3 regions of the Sporosarcina sp. FSL K6-1540 genome follow, and region 3 is predicted to be linked to each of the others. Evidence: riboswitches for the same ligand, from Rfam matches in the RefSeq annotation. Region 3 holds a riboswitch; each other region holds the start of a gene.
The links. A riboswitch is a leader RNA that binds a small molecule or an ion and turns the genes downstream of it on or off. The one in region 3 is predicted to bind S-adenosylmethionine.
Positions count from the first base shown of each region.

Region 1: linked by a shared signal. The riboswitch ahead of MKY15_RS10320 (bifunctional homocysteine S-methyltransferase/methylenetetrahydrofolate reductase) and the one ahead of MKY15_RS06110 (O-acetylhomoserine aminocarboxypropyltransferase/cysteine synthase family protein) in region 3 are both predicted to bind S-adenosylmethionine.
Region 2: linked by a shared signal. The riboswitch ahead of metA (homoserine O-succinyltransferase) and the one ahead of MKY15_RS06110 (O-acetylhomoserine aminocarboxypropyltransferase/cysteine synthase family protein) in region 3 are both predicted to bind S-adenosylmethionine.

Region 1 is NZ_CP152018.1:2,210,516-2,218,497, forward strand. Features, by position in the region: gene gntK (gluconokinase) at 1-1,097, shown strand, start outside; gene MKY15_RS10300 (iron ABC transporter permease) at 1,662-2,714, opposite strand; gene MKY15_RS10305 (iron ABC transporter permease) at 2,711-3,709, opposite strand; gene MKY15_RS10310 (iron-siderophore ABC transporter substrate-binding protein) at 3,822-4,778, shown strand; gene MKY15_RS10315 (hypothetical protein) at 5,047-5,244, opposite strand; SAM riboswitch class I at 5,684-5,792, shown strand; gene MKY15_RS10320 (bifunctional homocysteine S-methyltransferase/methylenetetrahydrofolate reductase) at 5,952-7,823, shown strand; gene metE (5-methyltetrahydropteroyltriglutamate--homocysteine S-methyltransferase) at 7,869-7,982, shown strand, end outside.
Region 2 is NZ_CP152018.1:2,946,954-2,954,935, reverse strand. Features, by position in the region: gene MKY15_RS13985 (DeoR/GlpR family DNA-binding transcription regulator) at 1-629, opposite strand, end outside; gene MKY15_RS13980 (phosphocarrier protein HPr) at 763-1,029, shown strand; gene MKY15_RS13975 (PepSY domain-containing protein) at 1,343-1,600, opposite strand; gene MKY15_RS13970 (hypothetical protein) at 1,781-2,539, opposite strand; gene metA (homoserine O-succinyltransferase) at 3,382-4,290, opposite strand; SAM riboswitch class I at 4,393-4,499, opposite strand; gene MKY15_RS13960 (hypothetical protein) at 4,683-4,862, shown strand; gene MKY15_RS13955 (SgcJ/EcaC family oxidoreductase) at 4,932-5,387, opposite strand; gene MKY15_RS13950 (protein phosphatase 2C domain-containing protein) at 5,414-6,211, opposite strand; gene MKY15_RS13945 (NUDIX hydrolase) at 6,208-6,963, opposite strand; gene MKY15_RS13940 (hypothetical protein) at 6,993-7,358, opposite strand; gene MKY15_RS13935 (SIMPL domain-containing protein) at 7,450-7,982, opposite strand, start outside.
Region 3 is NZ_CP152018.1:1,376,796-1,384,777, reverse strand. Features, by position in the region: gene MKY15_RS06130 (PucR family transcriptional regulator) at 1-1,222, opposite strand, end outside; gene MKY15_RS06125 (CoA-acylating methylmalonate-semialdehyde dehydrogenase) at 1,373-2,836, shown strand; gene MKY15_RS06120 (aspartate aminotransferase family protein) at 2,877-4,235, shown strand; gene MKY15_RS06115 (glycerol-3-phosphate acyltransferase) at 4,298-4,933, opposite strand; SAM riboswitch class I at 5,079-5,194, shown strand; gene MKY15_RS06110 (O-acetylhomoserine aminocarboxypropyltransferase/cysteine synthase family protein) at 5,320-6,609, shown strand; gene MKY15_RS06105 (hypothetical protein) at 6,641-7,507, shown strand; gene MKY15_RS06100 (homoserine dehydrogenase) at 7,465-7,982, shown strand, end outside.

The DNA of each region.
Region 1 (7,982 bases), 830 kb from region 3:
CGACAAAGGCTAAAAAATATATAGGCATTAAAGAATATATTTTCAAGAAATTATTTGGTCGGTATGTTGTAGATCATTCTTTGGCTTCAGCAATGGGGATGATGAATCTGGAAAGATTGAATTGGGATGAAGAAGCATTGGAGATAGCGGGTGTCACGCCGGAGCAGCTATCTGAACTTGTACCGACAACCGAGATTTTTAATAATTGTAACGTAGGAATAGCGAGTAAGCTTGGCATTGATCCACAAACTGTATTTGTCATTGGCGCAAGTGATGGAGTGCTTTCTAATATAGGTGTGAATGCAATTGGTAAGGGTGAAGTAGCGGTAACGATTGGGACAAGTGGTGCAATCCGAACAGTCATTGACCGTCCTCAAACCGATGAGAAAGGACGGATATTTTGCTATGCATTAACTGAGAAACATTGGGTCATTGGTGGGCCAGTAAACAATGGTGGAATGGTACTTCGATGGATTAGAGATGAATTTGCATCATCAGAAGTAGAAACAGCAAAAAGACTAGGGATTGATCCATATGAAGTGTTAACGAAGATTGCTGAACGTGTAAGACCGGGATCAGATGGATTGTTATTTCATCCATACCTAGCGGGTGAACGTGCACCGTTGTGGAATCCTGACGTGCGCGGCTCATTTTTCGGTTTAACAATGACACATAAAAAAGAACATATGATTCGGGCGGCTCTTGAAGGTGTGATTTATAATCTGTACACAGTATTTTTAGCACTAATTGAAGTCATGGATGAACCAGTTATCCGAATTCAAGCAACTGGTGGCTTTGCAAGGTCTGATTTATGGCGCCAAATGATGGCCGACATATTCGATTTGGAAGTAATTGTCCCGGAAAGTTATGAAAGTTCATGTCTAGGTGTTTGCATCTTAGGGCTTTACGCTACGGGGGAAATTGAATCATTTGACGTGGTATCTGAAATGATTGGCAGTACTTATAAGCACACACCTATGGATTCTAATGTGCAAGAATATAGAAAACTATTACCGATATTCATTAATTTATCCAGAGTATTGGAAAAGGAATACACAAGCATCGCAGATTATCAGAGAAGCTTAAGTAAAGAGTAACAAAAAAGTTTGACCCTAAAAGAAAAAATGTAACACGGACGGTGCTTGAAACGATTATTTCGGAGAAAAAAAAGACTATTAATTAGGTTTGAGAAAAGTTGTAGGGCATGTCATTTCCATCTTTAATTAAGTAATAAAAAATGATCTTTCATGAGTTCACATTGAACTTACGAAAGATCATTTTTTATTGTTTATTGCATATCAAAGCTGCCCTATTGAACGAAGAAGAGATGGTGGAGCCAAAAACAAAAACGTGAAGTCCGCTAGCCCCAAACATCCCATGTAGCCTCCAGGGACCATTGCCACAATTCTAGCGCACTCTGTATTTTATTCCAGACTGGAAATAGGCATAGGTGAAAATCGCTGCCAACAAACCAATACGTTTTCCGAATATAGAGTTAGTGACAGCTAGATTTGAATTATCTAGAACTTCTTTCATATCTACTAAAGTGTCTTGTCTTGTCATGGGAATAAAAAAATCTTTAACATGGAAAGCGACATGATCTATGTGCAGAATCGTCGTATGCGTTATTTGGAAATTGTCTAAACTTACTTGTCCTCTTTCTATCGACTTCTTTGTTTGATAAGCAAATAGATAAAGTAAGGTGCCCCTATTACGGCTGTCCATACACCTGCAGGCACTTCAATCGGTGCAAAGGCAACACGAGCAATCCAGTCTGCAACAACAACGAGAATTGCTCCAATGATTGCGGATAAACCTACCATTGAACCAAAGGTAGGGCCGACAATTCTTTTTGCAATATGTGGTGCGATTAACCCAACAAACCCAATACCGCCGGCAAAAGAAACGGAGGCACCCGTCAAGGCGGCACAAAGTAAAAGGAAAATAATTCGGTTCTTTTGAACTGGGGATCCAGCACTTTTCGCCAAATCATCACCAAGTTCTAAAACGTTCATTTCCCTCGTCATGGCAAGCGTGATGAAAAAAAGAATAGTAATCCATATCGCAATCATTCGAACTTCAGTCCAATTTGAACCGTAGATACTTCCAGTGATCCAAATATTCGCTTGGCTCGCCTGATGGATTGGTCCAACAAGCATAAGTACGGTTGTTCCAGCATGCATAAATGCTGAAATTCCAATCCCTATAAGTAACATTCGGAAGGGGGCAATGCCGTTTTTCCAAGATAACGTGAACACAATCGCGGCTGTAATCATCGCACCACCGAAAGCAAATAACGGCATCCAATCTTGACTCACTGTTAGCGCATTACTTTCATTTGAAAACAATGCTAGAAATAATACAACTGCAAATGAAGCTCCTGCCGTAATCCCAATGATATCTGGGGAACCAAGAGGATTTCTAGATACACTTTGCAAAATGGCGCCCGCTGTCGCTAAGCCGATTCCAACTAAAATGGCCATCATAATACGAGGTAGCCGAAATTCAAAGATAATCGTTTGATCAAAAGACTCACCAATACCCAAAATAACTTTTAAGACATTTAAAGGTGAAATGAAAAACTCACCAGAACTCATCGATAGAATAGCTACTAACCCTAAAAGCAACGTTGCAATCATCGTTGTAAACAAAGATTTCTTATCTAAAATAAACGAAGCAACATTTCCTATTCGAACTGTCACTTTATTTTTCATGCCCCAAATCTCCTTCTTGCCACATAAATAAAGAATGGAACACCGATTAATGCAGTCATGACTCCAACCGGCACTTCCTTGGGCATTATAATGTATCGGGCTGCAATATCAGATACGAGTAAGAGAATTCCACCGTATAATGCACAAAATGGAAATACCCACTGGTGTTGGATCCCGATGAATGATCGAACGATATGAGGAATAATGATTCCGATGAAGCCGATAGGACCCGCAATTGCTACAGAAATACCTGCTAATACAACTACAATAAGAGAAAAAACAAATTTTAATAGCACTACATTCTGACCTAATCCAGACGCAACATCGTCACCCATTGCTAGTAGGTTCATTTGCTTCGCCAAAACAAAGGCTACCAGCAATCCAATCACCATATAAGGCAATCCTGTAATTAATAGACCGATAGGCCGATTGGCTACGGAACCTGCGAGCCAAAATAATACTTGATCGAGTGCTGTTTCGTTAATTGTTAGGAATCCTTGTGTCATGGATGAGAATAAAGCGGAAACTGCTGCTCCTGCTAATATAAGCTTCATTGGCGTTAACCCTTCTCTGCCAATACTACTTAAAACAAAGACAATCCCGAAGGAAACGGCCGCTCCGACTAATCCGAACATCATATAAGATTGGAGGCTTTGTACTTGGAAGAACACAACCCCAATTACGACAAAGAAAACAGCACCAGCATTAATACCTAGAATACTTGGAGAGGCTAATGGATTTTTCGTTATGGATTGCATAATTGCACCTGAAGTGGCTAAACAAGCTCCAACAGCTGCAGCAATTAATGCACGTGGTAAGCGTACATTTTGAATGACAAGATGTTCAGTTGATCCGTCATTTTCTTTAAATGCGGAAAAGGCAGTGGACCAGCTTGTATCTGTATAGCCGTATACAATACTAGAAAAAAAACAAAGAATGAAAACTAAACTACTTACGATAAGAGCAATCCACTTACCCCTTGATGTATGTATCATGACTTCCTCACTTCATTGAGAATTATTTTCAATTCACTGTTGACATGAAATATATTAGCATATAGCATACTAAGTGTAAATGATTTTCATTCTCAATTAACAGGAGGAAATAATGTACATGCGAAAAATATCATCCCTCATACTTATTATGAGTATTCTTGTATTAGCGGCTTGTGGGGCTACTAAGGAGTCAAAAGATTCAGGTGAAAGTGCACAACCAGCTGATGTAGAAACATATACTGTCGATCATGCAATGGGAAGTACAGATGTAAAAGGAACACCAAAACGCATTGTAATCTTAACAAACGAAGGTGCTGAAGCCCTTCTATCAATGGGAATTCAACCTGTAGGTGCAGTTCAATCACCCGCTGAGAAAATTTGGTATGATCATATGGACATGACAGGTACTGAATCTGTGGGTATTGAATCAGAACCAAGTTTAGAAAAGATAGCATCTTTAAAACCAGATCTGATCATTGGGAATAAAATGCGTCACGAAGCAGTTTACGAACAGTTAAGCAAAATTGCCCCAACTGTTTTTGCAGAAACGCTTCGCGGGGATTGGCAGGAAAACTTTAAATTATATGCGAAAGCAGTAAATCAAGAAGAAAAAGGTAACGAGGTATTAGGTGCATACAATAATCGCGTTGAAACAATCAAGACTGAATTAGGGGATCAAACAAATAAAAAAATATCAATGGTTCGCTTTATGGCGGGAGATGTACGCATTTACCATAAAGATTCCTTCTCGGGTGTGATTCTAGATCAACTTGGATTTGCGCGCGCAGATGGACAAGATGTGGACGATTTTGCTGAAAAAGGCCTCACGAAAGAACGTATTCCAGCTATGGATGGCGATGTGCTCTTTTACTTCACTTATGAAACTGGAGATAACGAAGCAACGAAGCTTACAAACGACTGGATTGAGGATCCATTATTTAAAAATCTAAATGTCGCGAAAAGTGGAAACGTCTCACAAGTAAATGACATCATTTGGAACACTGCTGGTGGTGTATTAGCAGCGAACTTAATGCTGGATGATATTGAGGAGTATTTCTTGAAAAAGTAATTTAAATGGAATGAAATAATAAAAAGATGAAAACAGAAAACAGCCCGATGATGCGATATTTACTCGCTTCACTGGGCTGTTTTTTTATACATAATTTACTGTTCAGCTGCGTCTTCTTTAGGATACTTTATCACAAACGACGTTTTGGTGTTCTGATGTGGCCGAACTGCAAAAAAACTAACTAGTAAATCGTAAGCATACAAATTAAATAAAAAAGGTATGTATGGTAGGAGCCCAAACATACCTTGAAGTATCATTAATTATCCGGCTACTGGAACATCGTGATTAATAATACGATGGCTCCAAGCAGGATTGAAATCCATGCCAATGCTTTTTGTGGAGAAGCTAAACAGACTAAGCCTAAAACGAGTGCGCCACCACCTAACCAATAAGGAGCATAAAAGAACCCTATAGCCGCTAAAATTATTGCTAACCAACCAATCCAGATGCCCAAGGAAGTTTTCAAGTCAATGACCTCCCTTCAATTTGATGGGAACAACAACTGAGTAAACGGTTCGTTCGTTATTGTTCTTATAGTTTATTATATGCAGGGTTACAGAGGGGACAGTGGTTAATGGACTCATTATTAATATTATTATTATGTGCATTTAGCTCACTTAGGATGGGGGAGCAAGAGCGGCGGGTTACGCAATCAATTCTGGAAAAGGATCAATTGACAGAAGTGACTTATTGGTACCTTGATTGACCTATTTAAGCTAAGAGGGACGTAAGAATTTAAATGAAGGATGGCGAAAGGCTGTTTAGCAACTATGTTGTTTAAAGTGACAAGCAATAGTCTGAATCTGTGAAATAAATTAATTACTTTCCAAAAAGGTGTTGCTAATTTTCCAACAATGATGTAAAGTCTGTAATAACGTAACTAAGCAAATCCAATTTAATAGTTTTTCTTATCTAGAGAGGTATAGGGACTGGCCCGATGACACCTCAGCAACCGCCATTTTATGGCATGGTGCTAATTCCAGCAAGTTGATAACACGACTTGGTAGATGAGGAGAAGACTTATTCAGATTTAGAGTCTACTTCCTTTATTCAACATAGGAAGAGGCTCTTTTTATTTTAATTAATTTTCCCATTAAGTAACATATTTTGAAGAATGATGAAGAGAGTTTCCGGAACGGGACTTTGGGAAAGTGAAAGGAGCAAGTGATAGTCGTGAATTTACTAGATACTATGAAAGAACGAATTTTGATCGGTGATGGTGCAATGGGAACTCTACTTTATTCACACGGTGTGGATCTTTGTTTTGAAGAGCTGAACTTGACACATCCAGATCAAGTGCTTCGCATCCACCAAGCCTATATAGAGGCAGGTGCGGATATTATTCAAACTAATACGTATGGTGCGAATTATATCAAGTTAGCACGTCATGGGTTAGAGGACAGTGTAAAAAAGATAAATAAAGCCGCAGTTCAAATTGCGAAAAAAGCAGCGGGTAAAAATACGTTCGTCCTTGGAACTATCGGGGGTATTCATGGATCTCGAACATCCATTGGAACAAAGGATGAAATCAAGCGCAGTTTTAGGGAACAACTATATTGCTTACTTCTTGAGGGAGTGGACGGCCTACTTTTAGAAACTTATTACGATTTTGATGAATTAACAACCGTGCTCAAAATTGCACGTGAGGAGACAGATATCCCGATTATTACGAATGTTTCAATGCATGAGGCGGGGGTGCTCCAAAATGGGATAGAGCTCATAGATGCCTTACAGCAGTTGGAGGATTTAGGTGCAGATATAGTAGGCATTAACTGTCGCCTTGGCCCTCACCATATGCTGAAGTCTCTAGAAACTGTGCCGTTGATGAAGCGTGCTTTACTTTCGGTGTATCCGAATGCTAGTTATCCAGGATATAAGGATGGGAAACTTTTTTACGAAAATGAGCCTGAATATTTCGAGAAGTTCGCACTGAGTTTTCGGAAGGCAGGAGTTAGTTTAATAGGAGGATGTTGTGGGACGACGCCAGAACATATTAGGGCCCTAGTGAAAGGACTTACAATTCGGGAACCAATTCAAGAAAAGCTTGTTAAGAAGAAGGAGGTAAAGACAGAGGTTGTGGAGTCTGAATTGAAGGAATCTCAACCCCCAACATTGCTTGAAACAGTGAGAAAAAGACATTCGATAATTGTTGAACTTGATGCGCCCAAACATTTAAACACGGGCAAGTTCTTTGAGGGGGCTCAGGCGTTAAAGGATGCAGGCGTGGATGCCATTACACTGGCTGATAATTCCTTAGCGACGCCAAGAATTTGCAACGCTTCAATGGCTTCACTTGTTAAACAAAAGATTGGTGCAACACCTTTGGTCCATATTACATGCCGAGATCGCAATCTAATTGGATTACAGTCACATCTCATGGGATTACACACACTGGGTATTACTGAATTGCTAGCGATTACGGGGGACCCTACGAAAATTGGTGATTTCCCCGGAGCAACATCCGTTTTCGATGTGACATCCTTTGAATTGATTCAACTCATAAAGCAATTCAATGAGGGCATTTCAAAGTCTGGAAAGTCATTGCAACAGAAAACATCCTTTACTGTGGCAGCGGCCTTTAATCCGAACGTGCGTCATTTAGATCGTGCTGTGGAGAGATTAGAGAAAAAAATAGAAGCGGGAGCCGACTATTTTATTACCCAGCCTATCTATAGCACGGAGAAGATAATTGAAGTATACGAGGCAACAAAACATATTGAGACGCCAATTTACATCGGAATTATGCCGCTGACTTCATCGCAAAACGCCGAATTTCTACACAATGAGGTACCAGGCATTAAGTTGACGGATCAAGTACGTGCAAGAATGGCTTTATCTGATGGTAATCGTGAGCAGTCTACGAAAGAAGGTTTAGAGGTTTCGAAAGAATTGATCGATGTGGCGCTGGAGCATTTTCATGGCATCTATTTAATCACTCCCTTTATGCGCTATGACATGACTGTGAATTTGACGGAGTATATACACGGTAAAGTGGACGTGATTGTAGCAAGGGAGGTGGTCCAAACCGAGAGTATCGTGTATTAAAACAGGTTGAAAAAATACAATAAAAAATAAAGGGGCTAACATACAATGGTAAAAGTACAAAGTTCAACTAGTGGATATCCAAGAATCGGTGGAAAACGTGAATGGAAAAGGGCGTTGGAAAGTTTTTGGAATGGGGCAACATCAGAAGAACAGCTACTG
Region 2 (7,982 bases), 1.6 Mb from region 3:
TATTTTGAATGATCCGTCACGACATATGTTTTTCTCGAGAGTGTAGAAGCAAGCCTTTTAACAGCGGCTTCTTCTGGATCTGGCGTTGTATAGCCGATTTCCAAATGGAATCCGTTGACGCCAAGAAAGCATTTGTCAAACTGATAGTCGCCAAGCGTCTGGATTGTTTGAGGTCCCACAAGGGCACGCGTGCGGGATTTTATATAGCCACCCGTCAAATAAGTCGTTATTTCGTATTCCATCAATGAATCAACATGTGTCAATCCATTCGTCACAACGGTCACTTTTTTATTCTTTAAATAAGGAATCATCTGCAAAGTGGTAGTCCCTGCATCAAGAAAAATACAATCCCCATCTTGGACAAAAGAAGCGGCATAAGTAGCAAGCTGAATCTTCTCTTGAAGGTTTTTGGATGCTTTATCCGAAATACTAAGTTCTTTTGTGATTCGCTCGCTTATTGTAGCGCCTCCATGGATACGATCCAATTTATTTAAGTCTTCGAGATCGTTCAAATCCCTGCGAATTGTTGACTCTGACGCGGATGTCGCATCGACTAACTCTTGAATTTTAACTGTCTTTTTCTCAGTCAATAAATTCAAAATCAATTCATATCGTTCATTTGTCAACATATGAACACCACCTCTAATTAGCTGTAAACTCATATTACTTGAAATCCCTTTCATAATCAATCATAATCTTCCATAGTCAGTCACCGACTTTTATAATACAGTAATTGATACTAACAATTAGGAGGAATACACATTGATAGAAAAACAATACACCATTTTAGGTACTGCTGGTTTACATGCCCGTCCAACATCCGCTCTCGTTAGTGCGGTTAGTTCTTTCAAATCGGATATTACACTGGAATACGTCGGTAAAAAAGTAAATCTGAAATCCATTTTAGGTGTTATGTCACTTGGAGTAGCTTCAGGCACTACCATTACAATTGCGGCGGATGGTGAAGATGAAGCGGATGCAATTGCAAAAGTCGATGCAATTATGGAATCCGAAGGCCTTGGAAAGTAATAACAATCTCGAGTTGTGATAGTAGCAAAAGATCTCTAATCAATTTCATGAACATAAGCGCAATCGCCCGTTCAATCCCTCCCGGTGGACCTATAGGTTAGAAGCGACAGAGGAAGGCAACCTTAGGATCGCGATATCCTTTTCAATAGCTGCATGACCCACGTCTCCAGGGGCTAGGCGCTGGAGTCTAGACGTAAAATCACTAAGTTACAACTTATCCACAGTACGAGATTTCATAATTTCCTAAACATCAAAAAAAGAACAGCCACGAATGGTATCAGTTACCATTCGTGGCTGTTCACATATAGTTTCATTAATCTAGTTTCACTCTGAGGACTGCACCTGTATTCGCATCAATTTTAACTTCATACTTATGACCTTCTGCCGTTCTTACGTCAATTTCATATACCAGCATTCCATCGTCGTAATCTAATTCCGCTTTTACGACCTGGCCTGGAACCCGCTCTAATGCAATGGCCATCGCCTGATTTATTGTAATCCTCCGGTATTGTGGGTTCTGATAATGTTCATGCCAATGTTGGTTTTGATTTTGTCGATTCTGATTCGTCACCCAATCTCCTCCAATTCGATTATCCCGTTGTCCTTAACATTCTATTCAAGGATGGCTAATATGTGCTGAATCCCTAAGCCCATAACTGAAAAGACAATTAAGCAGTTCCTAGGTATATGATTTGCACTTGAGGCTTGCTTAATTGTAATGATGTTTTCCATCATTAAATAGCCATACCTTTCAATCAACGTTCTCCTCTTTTTCTTCCTGCTTTTGGCTCAACATAAAACGTGCCGAAACTGGATCCGATCTGGTCAATAATTTGGATAGATACGAAGACGTCATGCTGTAACTACCTTCTATTTTCCCTGATAAAAAGTTGGTTCGCTCGTATAGGACTGAGCGTAGATAATCCAGTTGCCTTATCACTTTCCCTAGCAATCCTTCTTGGTTGTCCAGCCTGCTGATCACGTCTTTTTGTATATCTTCTTGTTTCAACATTTGCTCTGACAACAGCTTTTGATAATCTAATTGTTCATTCATTTTGACTACAATTTCCTCATTTGCAGAAGTCAGCATTTCTATACTATTGACAATTTCTTCATTTGACTGGCTGACCTCATTCACTTTCCCGATGAATTCTCGATTCATTATTCGCTCATGTATCAACGTACGTTGTAACATTTCGTTTTTAGTTTCTACTTTTTTTAACGACTTCATAACATCTTTTCCAAACTTTTCATGTCGGAAATCACTTTCCTTGATTTCATTCAAACGATTATGGATTGATTTCAATTGATTGGATTGTGTGTTTTTCTGTTGCTTTAGTAAGGTTTCCATGATATTGAACTGTTCACCAACCGAATGAGACGCTTCCCTATGTTCCTTCATCCATTCCGCTATCGGATCTATTTTATAGTGTTCTTGGTTCCTCCCTAAAATGTCTGCATTATTTTTAAAAACATCCGGGTGCCCATTTTTGTTAATAAACAACCCCATCTCACTTACCCCCTCGTCGTATTAGCTTATGCAATTCACGACAAAAGGGTCATTGAGTCACGTCTGATGAGTAACCACTTTCTTTAAAAAAGCACCTATACGCCAGGAATCTAGAGTTTTTTGCAAAATAGTAAGCAGTCATTTTCTGGTTTGGTTAATTGCAGACCTGTTGATTAACCAAAACTAACCAGTGAATAACATAATTACCTTCCGGGCGCTACTTGTATAGTTGCATTTTTGGATTGCTTCGGATTGAATGACTTCTATTCAATTAGCGGGATGTCTGGATGCAAAAGTACTTGTAGTGCTTATGCTTTTTTTGATGAAAGAATAGCTGACATCCAAGTCGGAGAAAAGCCGCCAAAGATGCAATTTTGGCGGCTGAAGCTTTCTATATGGTTTTTTCTTTTTTTAGTAAAGAAGTGGCACTTGCTATAAGGTATCACATGATTAGATGTATAATCTTTGCTAAAAGTAAGAAAGGATCGCATTGTACATCGTCTAAGAGTGCCCGAAATTGCATCTTCGGGCACTTACACCCTTCATAGAATGTCATCTATTCTATTCTTCCAAAACAACTGCATTTTCCACTTGAATAGTGTAGGAACGCGACAGGCAACTATTCGCAATAGTATTACTAAAAAGAGTGTGGCTAGAAGTGACGGAGTCACTTCTAGCCACACTCGGACCCCTCAGTAAATCTGTCATGAATAGTTAGTCGAAAGCGGGCCGAAAATAATGCAGTGAAAATGAAGGTCATCAAGCCCTACTCACCAGTATTTTATGCAAATAAATGGTTAATCTACAGACGTGGTTTAATTGATACATTTGTCATTAACTAGTTATTCCCATTCATAAGGTGTTTCTTGATACACATAATAATTTAGCCAGTTGGAGAAGAGTAGATGCGTATGGGAACGCCATGTATTCAACGGCTCTTTGCTTGGATCATCATTCGGAAAATAATTTTCCGGGATATCAATACCGACTCCTTTTTGCAAATCACGTGCATATTCCTCCGCCAACGTATCCGCATCGTATTCCAAATGACCTGTGATCATAATATGTTTATTATCTTTAGAAATGACGATGAATGCCCCTGCATCCTCTGATTTAGCAAGCAAGTGTAGACGGGGATCATTTTTTATTTCCTCAGTTGAAACGGATGTATAACGTGAATGCGGTGCTTTAAATTCGTCATTAAAACCACGTGCAAGATTAATCGTTGGGTCGGATAGTCGATGCGTAAAAACGCCTGAGCATTTTTTCGGCAATTCAAATTTCCCGATTCCATAATGGTGATAGAGTGCTGCTTGGGCACCCCAACAAATATGTAAAACAGAGGTTACATTTTCTTTTGACCATTCCATAATCTCCGTTATTTCTTTCCAGTAATTAACGTCTTCAAATTCTAAATGCTCAATCGGGGCACCCGTAATAATCAGTCCATCGAAACGACGATGTTTCACATGTTCAAATGTTGTATAAAATGCGTTTAAATGCGTTTTACTAACGTTTTTAGAATCATGAGTTGCTGTGTTCAAAAATGTAACATTTACTTGTAGCGGTGTATTCCCTAATAGACGTAGCAGCTGCAACTCTGTTCTTTCTTTTTCAGGCATTAAGTTTAAAATGGCGATGTTCATAGGCCGTATATCTTGGGACGTTGCGCGTTCTTCATCCATCACAAATATTTTTTCCTTCTTCAATAGTTCTCCTGCTGGTAATTGTTTCGGTACATTGATCGGCATGTGTCGTCTCTCCCTTTTCACTTTGGTTTGAATCAAATGATTCAATATAAAAAACCCTCTTTTCTATAAGACAAGAAAAGAGGGTTTAATTTGGGCACTCTGTTCTTATCTCTCAAGAAAAAATCTTGTTGGAGGTAGCACCTTCCTGACTAAGTCAGAGGTTGCTGAAGCTTCACAGGGCCATATCCCTCAGCTTCTCTTGATAAGAATATTCAATTATTTACTATTATACTATTAAAACTACTATTGTAAACCGTCTTTTTTGACGATAATAATCAAAAGAAACATTTTTATTTTAATTTCCACATTAATTCAGCATGAAAACTGCTGAATAATATTTCTTTAGAAAGCCATATTAACGTGGCACTGAAAAAATGAAAGGAGTTGTTACTATGGGAAGAGATGACAATAAAACTGGCGGAAATAATGCACGGTCTTTACCACAAACGCCGAAAAACCAAAAAATAAAACCGGGCGACATGAATGAAGAAATAGCCCGCGAGTTTGCTGAACTCCGTTCCCTGAAACCAAAACGCGAACGAATGAACTCAAATGAAAAGAAGAGAAAATGATTACCTTTGTCATGAACAGTAACTAAAACACTCCCCGCACTGGTATTATCTTGGTGCGGGGCACTTTTTTCAGCCTACATCAGATACTTGCTTCAATTCTTTGGTCATCCGCTCGACCAAGTCAGATCTTCCGTGAAATTGGGCCGGTGTATTTTGGAAAAGTTTTATTTTCCATCCATCCTTTTCTTTTACTGCAATCAGTGTTTGATGAGCATTCAAATTTGGGTCAAGTTCTGTTCCGCCCGGAGGTATCATCCCGACGATTGCACGCAACATCGCAACTTCAGCACTCAGAAAGTACACATCTTTAACGACATTGATAAATGGAGGTGTTGGATGATCTACAAATATCGGTTCTAAATGTGCAAAAATAGTATTTCGCCCAATTTCTTGACTTCCGTCAAATCCAATCAATTCGCCTTGCTCTGTAAATTGATCAGCCATGCTCTTAGCATCGCGATTATTCCATGCAAGAATTAAGTTATAATAAAGGGTTTTGATTTCAATTAATTCAGATGCTTCCATATCTAATTCCTCCCGTCATTTTTCCTTCATCCGAGATAATCGCTCGGGATGCTACCTTCCTTTTCTACTTCCACATTCCATGCGATAATTGTCGTACTGTCTCGTACATTTTGTCTTTCGATTTCCATCAATAACTGCGAAATCCCTTTATCAAGTTCTTTTTCATTCAGCACGGCAACGAGATCTGACGGATCCAAAAAAGGTTCCCCCGGGCATTCCACTAAACCATCAGTCGTCAAAAAAATAAGATTGTTCCCTTTTCTCATTTCCCTTGTCCCTGACGTGTAGCATGGTACTGCTTGCTCAAACGTATTCACTTGACCAATCCATTCAAAGAATTGCCTTTGGTTAAGTTGAAACTGATTTAGGGCAATTAATTCCGAATGGAACAGATATACTAAACAATCTCCAACCGAAAACCACCAAACGTAATTAGCTTTCCTGACAACGATAAGACAAGCCGTTTCTCCCATGGCACATCTGCATTCATTCAAAAATTGTTCAGATTGAAAAATTTCAAGTAACTTCATTTCCAAACGTTTAAATCGTGGAGGACCCTTCATATCTAAAATCTCCACCAATTTTTCTTTATGCTGCCCGAGTGTTTGTACAACAAGTTCCGCACTTTCAGCACTTTTATGTGCATCCAAAATAGCCGCTAATTCCCAATCCTCATTTTGCCAAATAACGCAGCCATCTTCATTCTTGGTTTGTCCCGCTGAAGAATTACCTCCAAATCTACCAACCGCTACACGATTAATCCATCGTACATCTCGTTCATCGACAAAGTCCTTTTCACTTCCAACCCAAGTAAGATTATTCATGAGCGCTCAATCAATCTATACGGTCTCACTTCATAACTTTCATAAACAATCGTATCGCTATTTCGAGCATCATCCACACTAGATGCAAATTGCGGGCGTTTTATCCAGTCTCCTACTTGCTCTTTATCAAAGTCAACAAATTGTACGTCAATCGTTTCAGGAGGTTGTGCAGCTGGTACGCCTGACATCGCTCTTCCACGAAAAACCATACAGATGACGCCTAACGTGATATCTTGATAAACTCCTGTCATATCACCAATTTCTGCGTGGATACCTGTTTCTTCTAGTACTTCCCGTTTAACCGCCTCTTTCAAGGTTTCACCAAGCTCAAGTCGCCCACCCGGCATTTCATATGTATCATTTCGGTGATTGTTCCGTACAAGTAATACATGTCCTTCCTCATTTACAATGTAACCACTAACAGCTACGATTTGTGGGGATTGCCCGTAATTTCCCGTTGAAGTGAAAAAATCTTCATTTGAAGAGATAAACAATGGAGCTAACGATTTCCGATAGTTTTGTGCTTCAACATGCATTTCCGATGCCCGGATGCCACCGTCCACTGTTTCATAATGAGCCCTATTATCGTATGCCCACATTGCCATTATCTCCGTCTGTTCTTCATTGACCCACCGTCCAACCAGCTGCGCTCCATGCGTCAGCTGATTCGGAAGCAAAAAGGTATGGAAAAAGTGGGTAAACGTTTCGTACATCGCTGGTTCAACCGTGTACGTTTTTCTGCGATACAACATTCAATTATTCCCCCCGTACAAATTAATTTTCAGCGAGCCCTTTTCAATAACCAAACTAGGCCAAGTGTAAAAACAGCAACTAGTGTTAAAGTAAATTTGAGGTCAATGATTGGTTTAAACTTCACCTTCTCCGCATCTATCTCGTAAACACCCAAAGGTCTGACGGAGATATGTCCCCCGCCCCCTTCTCCTTGGGCACCTAAAGAGTTTCCTGTTTCACTAGAATAGCCGCCTCCCCCGCCAACAATATAATTAATCTTTGCTACCGGAAGGACTTTTCTGTTTTCAAAATTAATCGGTTCACCATAAATCAACGATACGTCTTGTTGCCGTGAAAACTTGTCAAATATCCGCGCAATAGGTGATAGGTAATTAGAAGATTTTTTAATTCCCATGTTTTCCCCACTCCCTTAATTTTTAGTTGTGATTAGGTTAGCTGTCGTTTTTTCAACGTAAAATAGTATCCATCTATTTTACGCTGATATTTCAATACCGAAATTGCACTTTAACCGTAGCGTTAATCGAAATCTGCCCCTGTTCAATCGGTGTGGAGCTAGTCATTTCTCTCGCAGCAAATGTTCGATATGCGATGGGTTCTGCTCTTAATTCTTCAACAATTTTAATTGGATGTGGATCAAGTTGCAGTTGCATTGTCTCAGCAATTGTTTGCGCCTTGGCTAATGCATTTTTAAGTGCAAGGCTCAATGCTTTTTGATAGTCCAATTGTTCATTTTCAACCTTGAACTGGATATTTGATATCCTGTTCGCTCCGTTTTGGACAGCCACGTCTATTACATTTCCAACTTGATCAATATCTGTAATTTTTACTGTAATCGCATTCGTAACTTCGTATCCTCTAAATACTTGTTCGCCTTCGATATAGTTGTATTGGGGAACTATAGTGTACGAAACCGTTTGTATATTCTCCCTGTCGATCCCCAATTTCAATAACGAATCGATGACTTGATTCATCTCATAAGCATTTTCCTTTTGTGCATGGTTCAATTGTTTGTTTTCAG
Region 3 (7,982 bases):
TTTCTTTGTAGACTGTACTTACTCCAAATGTACATCTGGTTCCGTCAATGAAAGTGTTGTCTTTTATGTTAACAATATGTTCAATAATTTGAGAAAAACGATTAGTCTCATCTATCAAGTGATCTGCAGCGATGAAGGATGCAATGATGACAATCTCACTTTTGCTGGATGCAACTGCGGGGAAGAACCCATTACGTTTAAAGAGTGACCGTATCATCATCGAGCGTTGCAGTTTAATCTCTTCCCATTCTTCTTCACCAAGATTCGTTTCGAATGTCTTCATTTGTATGATGAACACTCTGAAGTATGTATTGCGGCTTTTGGAGGGCAAATAGGCATGAAGGTCTTCCTGTTCAAAGGATCTGCCGCTCAATAAATTCCGAACGAATTCATCTTCGTTATTCTGTTTGCGCTCTTCTATTGTTCGGTTACGTAACAAAATTTGAGCGATTGCAAGTGCAGCGCGGTCTAATATGAGAAATGGAAATTCATCCGACAGTTGTTCTGTCACCTCGAGGAATAGATACCCCCAAATTTGTCCTAGCCCACTAACAGGCATTTGTGCAAATTTCTGATCCTTCAGCATGAGGAATTTCTGTCCTGTATTGATCGATGGGGATCTTTCAAGATGGACTCGGATGGTTATTTCCAACTCTTTGATCTCAGACGGATAGTAATAAGGCTTCGTATCATCACTAATGAACAGGATATTATGTCGGAAAAATTGATTTAGTTCTTGTAGGATTTTTAAAATACCGTTGGGTGCAAGAGAAAGTGTAATGAATTTCCTTGATAAGATATCGAGTTGTGAAAGCATCTGATGATGTTGATTAATGATAAATGTATGAAGGTCTTGAGTTATATCGACAAATTTCACAGTTTTTTCGAAGACGATGAATGGAAATGCGTGTTTGTCTGCGAGTTCAATAATTTCAGGTGGAATTAGCTTAAAGTAAGGTCCTACTTCTATACATATACATGCCACATCTTTTTCTATCAGCCTCGATACATACATTAGCTGGCTTGGAAGATCGAGTTGTAAGCCAACGCCTGTCGTAAGAATCATCTCTCCTCCATTTATTAAGGCATCGAATTCTTTTACCTCTAATACATGAGACCATTTTACTTGACGGTCCAATCCTTCTTTTCCTGCAACGACTTTGGCGTGTTTGAATGAGCTTCGTGAAAGAACATCGCGGACAGTAAGTTTTAAGGTATTCATTATAGGTGTAGACCTCCATAACGTTAAAATAATCGCCTAATGATTAGACAAAGTGTAAATTGAAAGTAATCTAAATTATTTGTAAAGTATAATATGAAGTCTAGCGAAGATAGCGTAAAGTAGCAAGAACAATAGAACGGGGGAATGAAAATGATTTTAACGCAGGTAGAAAAGAAGACGCTTACAAACTTCATCAATGGACAATGGGTAAAATCAACAACAGATAAATATGAAGAGGTACCAAATCCAGCGACAGGAGAAATATTGGCCGAAGTTCCTATCTCCACACTTGAAGATTTGAATAAAGCGGTAGAGGCGGCGAAAACAGCATTTGCGAAGTGGAAGAAGGTTGCTGTTCCTCAACGGTCAAGGATCTTATTTAAATACCAGCAATTGTTAATAGAGAACTGGGAAGCACTAGCGAAAATCATTACGATTGAAAACGGTAAAAACTATGCTGAAGCGTATGGCGAAGTACAGCGCGGGATTGAGTGTGTTGAATTTGCTGCAGGAGCCCCGACGTTAATGATGGGGTATCAGCTTCCTGATATCGCAACGAACATTGAATCGGGTATGTATCGTTATCCAATAGGCGTAATTGGTGGAATTACACCGTTCAACTTTCCGATGATGGTCCCTTGCTGGATGTTCCCACTTGCAATCGCTAGTGGAAATACATTCATCCTAAAACCATCAGAGCGTACGCCACTTTTGGCGAACCGTCTTGCAGAATTATTGCATGAAGCGGGTCTGCCTGACGGTGTTTTCAATATCGTCCATGGTGCGCATGAAGTCGTAAATGGCATTCTCAATCATCCAGATATTCCGGCCGTGTCGTTCGTAGGTTCACAGCCGGTTGCTGAGTATGTGTATAAAACAGGAACTTCAAATGGTAAGCGTGTCCAAGCATTAGCGGGCGCGAAAAACCATACAATCGTTATGCCGGACGCGGATATGGATTTGACGATCACAAATATTATTAACGCAGCTTTCGGATCCGCTGGAGAAAGATGTATGGCTTGTGCGGTTGTCGTTGCAGTTGGTGATATTGCAGATGAACTTGTCGAGAGATTAGTAGACGAGTCGAATAAACTGACGATTGGTAATGGACTAGAAGAAGGGATTTTCCTTGGACCTGTTATTAGGAATTCACATAAAGACAAGACACTGGGTTACATCGAATCAGGTATTGAGGAAGGCGCCAAACTATTACGGGATGGCCGTGAAGACAAGTCTACTTCCGAAGGCGGTTATTTCGTCGGTCCGACAATTTTTGATAATGTCACTCAGGAAATGAAAATTTGGAAAGAAGAGATTTTTGCTCCTGTGCTATCTATTGTAAGAGTGGATACATTGGATGAAGCAATCGAACTTGCGAATAAATCAGAGTTTGCAAACGGGGCTTGTTTATTTACAGATAGTGCAAGTGCAATCCGGAAGTTTAGAGAAGAAATTGATGCGGGGATGCTTGGTGTGAATCTTGGTGTTCCAGCTCCGATGGCGTTCTTCCCGTTTTCTGGTTATAAAAAATCATTCTATGGTGACTTGCATGCGAATGGTCGCGACGGAATTGAGTTTTACACACGGAAGAAAATGTTGACTGCGCGTCACTAATACTAGAAATTAATCGTGAAATTAGGAGGGGGTAGAGAAGATGACTACAGCAAAAGAGACTACAGGGTCATTAGTTGAAAAGGACCGGGAGAACGTTTGGCACCATATTTCTTCCTATAATGAAAAGAACCCACCAATGGTAGTGGAGAGTGGGGAAGGAGCTTGGATTACAGATCATAATGGCAATCGTTATCTAGATGGAATGTCTGGACTATGGTGTGTGAATGTCGGTTATGGTCGTGAGGAGCTAGCTCAAGCTGCCTATGATCAGATGAAAAAGATGGCCTATGCACCGATGACCCAAAGTCATGAGCCTGCTATTCTGCTTGCAGAAAAGTTGAATGAAATGCTTGGTGGTGACTATAAAATATTTTACTCAAACAGCGGATCCGATGCGAACGAAGTAGCGTTTAAACTTGCGCGTCAATACCATCAGCAAAATGGGGAACCGTCACGCTACAAATTCATTTCCCGCTATCGTGCGTATCATGGGAGCTCCATGGGGGCACTGGCAGCAACAGGGCAAGCACTGCGGAAATACAAGTATGAGGCACTTGCACCGGGGTTCTTGCACATCGCCCCTCCGGACAATTACCGCAGACCTGCGGGACAGTCAATTGAGGAGTACAACATACAACGTGCCCAAGAGTTTGAAGAGAAAATCATTTGGGAACAGAAGGAAACAATCGCTGGGATTATTATGGAACCGCTTATTACAGGAGGCGGTATACTCATCCCACATCCAATCTACTTGGAAAAGGTTCAGGAAATCTGTACACGCCACGGTGTACTGCTAATTGTTGATGAAGTCATTTGTGGATTCGGCAGAACTGGGAAAGACTTTGGTCATCAGCATTTTAAGTTGAAACCGGACATTATTACGATGGCAAAGGGACTAACGAGCGCTTACTTGCCACTTTCGGTTACGGCTATTCGAAAAGATATTTATGAAAAGTTCGATACAGGAGAAGATAACAGTCATTTCCGCCATGTTAATACATTTGGCGGGAATCCTGCGGCTTGTGCAGTCGCGTTGAAGAATCTTGAAATCATTGAGAGAGAAAATCTTGTTGAACGGTCGGCTGAGCTTGGCGAGCGCCTTCTAAAAGAGTTGGCTTGCTTATTGGATCATCCTTTTGTTGGCGATATTCGCGGGCTCGGATTCTTGTTAGGCATTGAACTTGTAGAGAACAAAGAAACGAAAGAACCTGCTGCAAACGCCCGTGTTGCGAAAATCATTGGCGAATGTAAGGCGAATGGACTTATTATTGGAAGGAACGGCGATACAGTTGCTGGCTATAACAATATTCTAGCGCTAAGCCCACCGCTGTCTTGTACCGATGAAGACGTGGACTTTATTATTGCGGTTATGAAGAAAGTGTTCAATGAAAATGCATGAGTTAGGATGAGATTTTTAATCTTGCTAAACCAAAAACGGAGAACCTCCAATTATAGGGGTCCTCAGTTTTTGGTTTTATTTTTTCTGAAGACCATTGAAACGCGCTTCTCGCTACGCTCTTTCATACGCTGAAAATTCTCGAGATGTTTCCAAATGGCGATTGCAAATAACAAAGTTGCTATTACGACTGGCCAGTATCCGTCTGCCAATACTGCCATCGCGATGAGCGTGACGTAGAGCATCAGCACACCAAACACGAGAAAGTCTGTTACTAGCGCTACGACGACAAATAATGCAAAACCAATGAGACCGATCTGCCAGTCGATTGCAAGCAGTACACCAATTATTGTCGCTGTTCCTTTTCCACCGTTAAAGTTCATATAAAATGGAAAGTTATGCCCAATAACGGCTGCGGCGGCTGTAAGAAATAAAAGTAAAGCCAAAAAGGCTTCTGAAAATCCTGCGTTTTCTGCGAAATAGTGCACAAGTAAGACAGCTCCTGCACCTTTACTGATATCGATTACTGCAACTAATGCGCCGAACTTCTTCCCGAGAACAATGGTCGCATTCGAGGCACCGGCATTTTTCACACCGGTTTCTTTCAAGTTAACGCCGGATATTTTCTGCGCAACAACTGATCCATGCAGGCAACCAACTGCATATCCCCATAAGAGCACGCCTACAATCCATAACCACATATCAAGTTCCTCCTAAAATAACGGTAGTCTAAGTGTAACATTCCACATAGACACAAGTTTCAGAAATATTATTCGGTAAACTATTGACAAAGTATTGAGATATCTACTATACTATGTCACAAGATGGAAAACTGAATATCACAAACTCTTATCAAGAGCGGCGGAGGGAATAGGCCCTGCGATGCCCGGCAACCAGCAAGTGACTAACTTGCAAAGGTGCTACTTCCTACAGATTCGTGCGAACGGTCTGAAAGATAAGGGGAGGAATAAGCGAAAGCGTAACCCTCTTCTTAAGCGAAGGGGGTTATTTTTCATTCCAAAAATACCCCTAACGTCTCCGCCCATTACAATCACATCCATCTAAAAAAACTCTGGAGGTAATGACGATGACAAAACTTCAACCCGAAACACTTCTTCTGCACGGTGGACAAAAACCGGATCCTGTAACAGGTTCACGCGCAGTTCCAATTCATAGAACCTCATCTTTTGTATTCCGTGATACAGAACATGCTCAAAAACTATTTGCACTACAAGAAGCAGGCAACATCTATACACGAATTACAAATCCAACTGTTGCAGTTTTTGAAGAGCGTATTGCGCTTCTTGAAGGTGGTACGGCGGCAGTTGCATTCTCCTCAGGTATGGCAGCTATCGCTTTCTCTATCTTGAACGTAGCTGGTGCTGGAGATGAAATTGTCGCAGCAAGCAACTTATATGGCGGTACTTATAATTTATTCGCCGCTACACTTCCGCGCTACGGTATTAATGTAAAGTTTGTCGATGCAACAGATCCTGAAAACTTCCGTGCAGCAATTACAGATAAAACAAAAGCAATATTCGCAGAAACAATCGGTAACCCGAGTCTTCATGTACTCGATATTGAAGCGGTTGCGGACATTGCGCATGAAAACGGACTACCGCTTCTTATTGATAGTACATTTGCTTCGCCATATGGTTCGAATCCTATCGAATTTGGTGCGGATGTTGTCATCCATTCCGCTACAAAATGGATTGGCGGACACGGTACCACGATCGGTGGAGTTGCTGTTGATGCGGGTACATTTGACTGGACGCAAGGGAGGTTTCCTGGCTTCACAGAGCCTGATGCGTCATATCATGGTCTCCGTTACGGAATTGATACAGCAGCGGCGGCATTTGCGACTAAACTACGCGTTCAACTATTGCGTGACTTCGGACCTTGCTTAGATCCAGATAGTGCATTTAATTTCCTCCAAGGACTTGAAACACTGCATTTGCGTGTGACAAGACATAATGAAAATGCCGTTAAAGTAGCGGAGTTCTTGAAAAAACATCCATCTGTCGAATGGGTAACATATACAGGCAACGAAGATCACCCATCTTATGACCTTGCGAAAAAGTACTTGAAAAACGGCTTCGGTTCCATTATTGTATTTGGTATTAAAGGTGGACGGGATGCAGGCCGGAACGTGATTGATAACGTCAAAATCTGGTCGCATGTTGCGAATGTTGGGGATGCAAAATCACTAATTATCCATCCAGCTTCAACGACGCATCAGCAGCTTGGGCCTGAGGACTTAAAAAAATCAGGTGTGACTGAAGAATTGATTAGACTATCGGTGGGCCTTGAATCCGCGGAAGATATTATTGCAGACCTTGCACAAGCAATCGAACTAGCGGTACCAGTAACAGTATAATTTTTTGGTGACAAGAAAGGGCGTGACAATCGTGGAGACGGGGATAGTGGAAATCGGGCATCTGGTATTGGAATCAGGAGTCGTCTTGGTAAATGTACAGCTTGCCTATGAAAGAACGGGCAGGTTGGATGCACCCCATGTACTTGTTTGTCATGCCTTGACAGGAAGTCACGTGACAGTTGGAACGGATGACTATCCGGGTTGGTGGAGCGGTCTTGTCGGCAAAGGAAAAAGTATCGATACAAATGAATTATCCGTTATCTCTTTTAACGCACTTGGCGGAAGTGACGGATCAACAGGACCGTTAACTGTAAATCCGGACACAGGCGAGCTGTATAGAAATTTATTTCCAGAAGTAACGATTCGAGATATGGTGCATGCAGAACGGAGAGCGCTGACGGTATTAGGTGTCAATCGATTAAGGGCGGTCATCGGGGGTTCGCTCGGTGGCATGCGTGTACTGGAATGGGGCATTATGTATCCCGAGGGTATGGATATTCTTTTCCCGATGGCGGTGACACCACAATCAACTAAAATTGGGAACATGGAATCTCCTTTTGGGAATAGCAGAAATGACATGGAGAGCTTCTACCCCTTAATCCGTGCCATGAATACGCATGACATCGGCCGTGGTCGAGGAGGCGTTGAACTAGCTTCCCGCCTGATATCTGCAAAAGTGGTGGCGTTTGCGTTTACACACGATCCGATGTATCCGACGGATGAAATTCGAACGTTCGCCTATATGATTCCAAACTCTATATATTGTTTGGTCAATACAAAACATGGCTATGAAAGTTTTTTAACGGAATTTGAAAAATGGGGACTCATCATCAAACAGTCCATGGAGGTGGCGTTATGGCGTCAATCAAAGTCGCTCTACTTGGCTTCGGCACTGTAGGTGAAGGGATTTATAGGATTTTGAATGAAAGGAAAGAAGAGATTAAGCGGGAAATGGGCTGTACAATCGACATTGTTTCCATTTTGGTCCGGGATAAGGAGAAAGAACGTCTAGCGACACCTGGAACGAAGATAACGGATGACATTCAAGAAATCCTGTTAAATCCGGACATTGACCTCATATTTGAGGCGATTGTTGGAGAAGAACCCGCTTATACGTTTCTTTCGGATGCAATAGAAAAAGGTTTTCATATAATAACTGCGAATAAGACCATGTTTGCGAAACATGGTCCGGCGTTACTAAAACATGCGGAGTTCCGTGGAGTTTACGTTGGGTATGAAGCAACGACGGCGGGTGGCATACCGATTATCCGTACGGTGACAAACTTGTTACCGACAGACCGGGTGTTACGAATTAGAGGTATTTTGAATGGCACTTCCAACTTCATCTTAACGAAGATGCGGGAAGAGGGAAT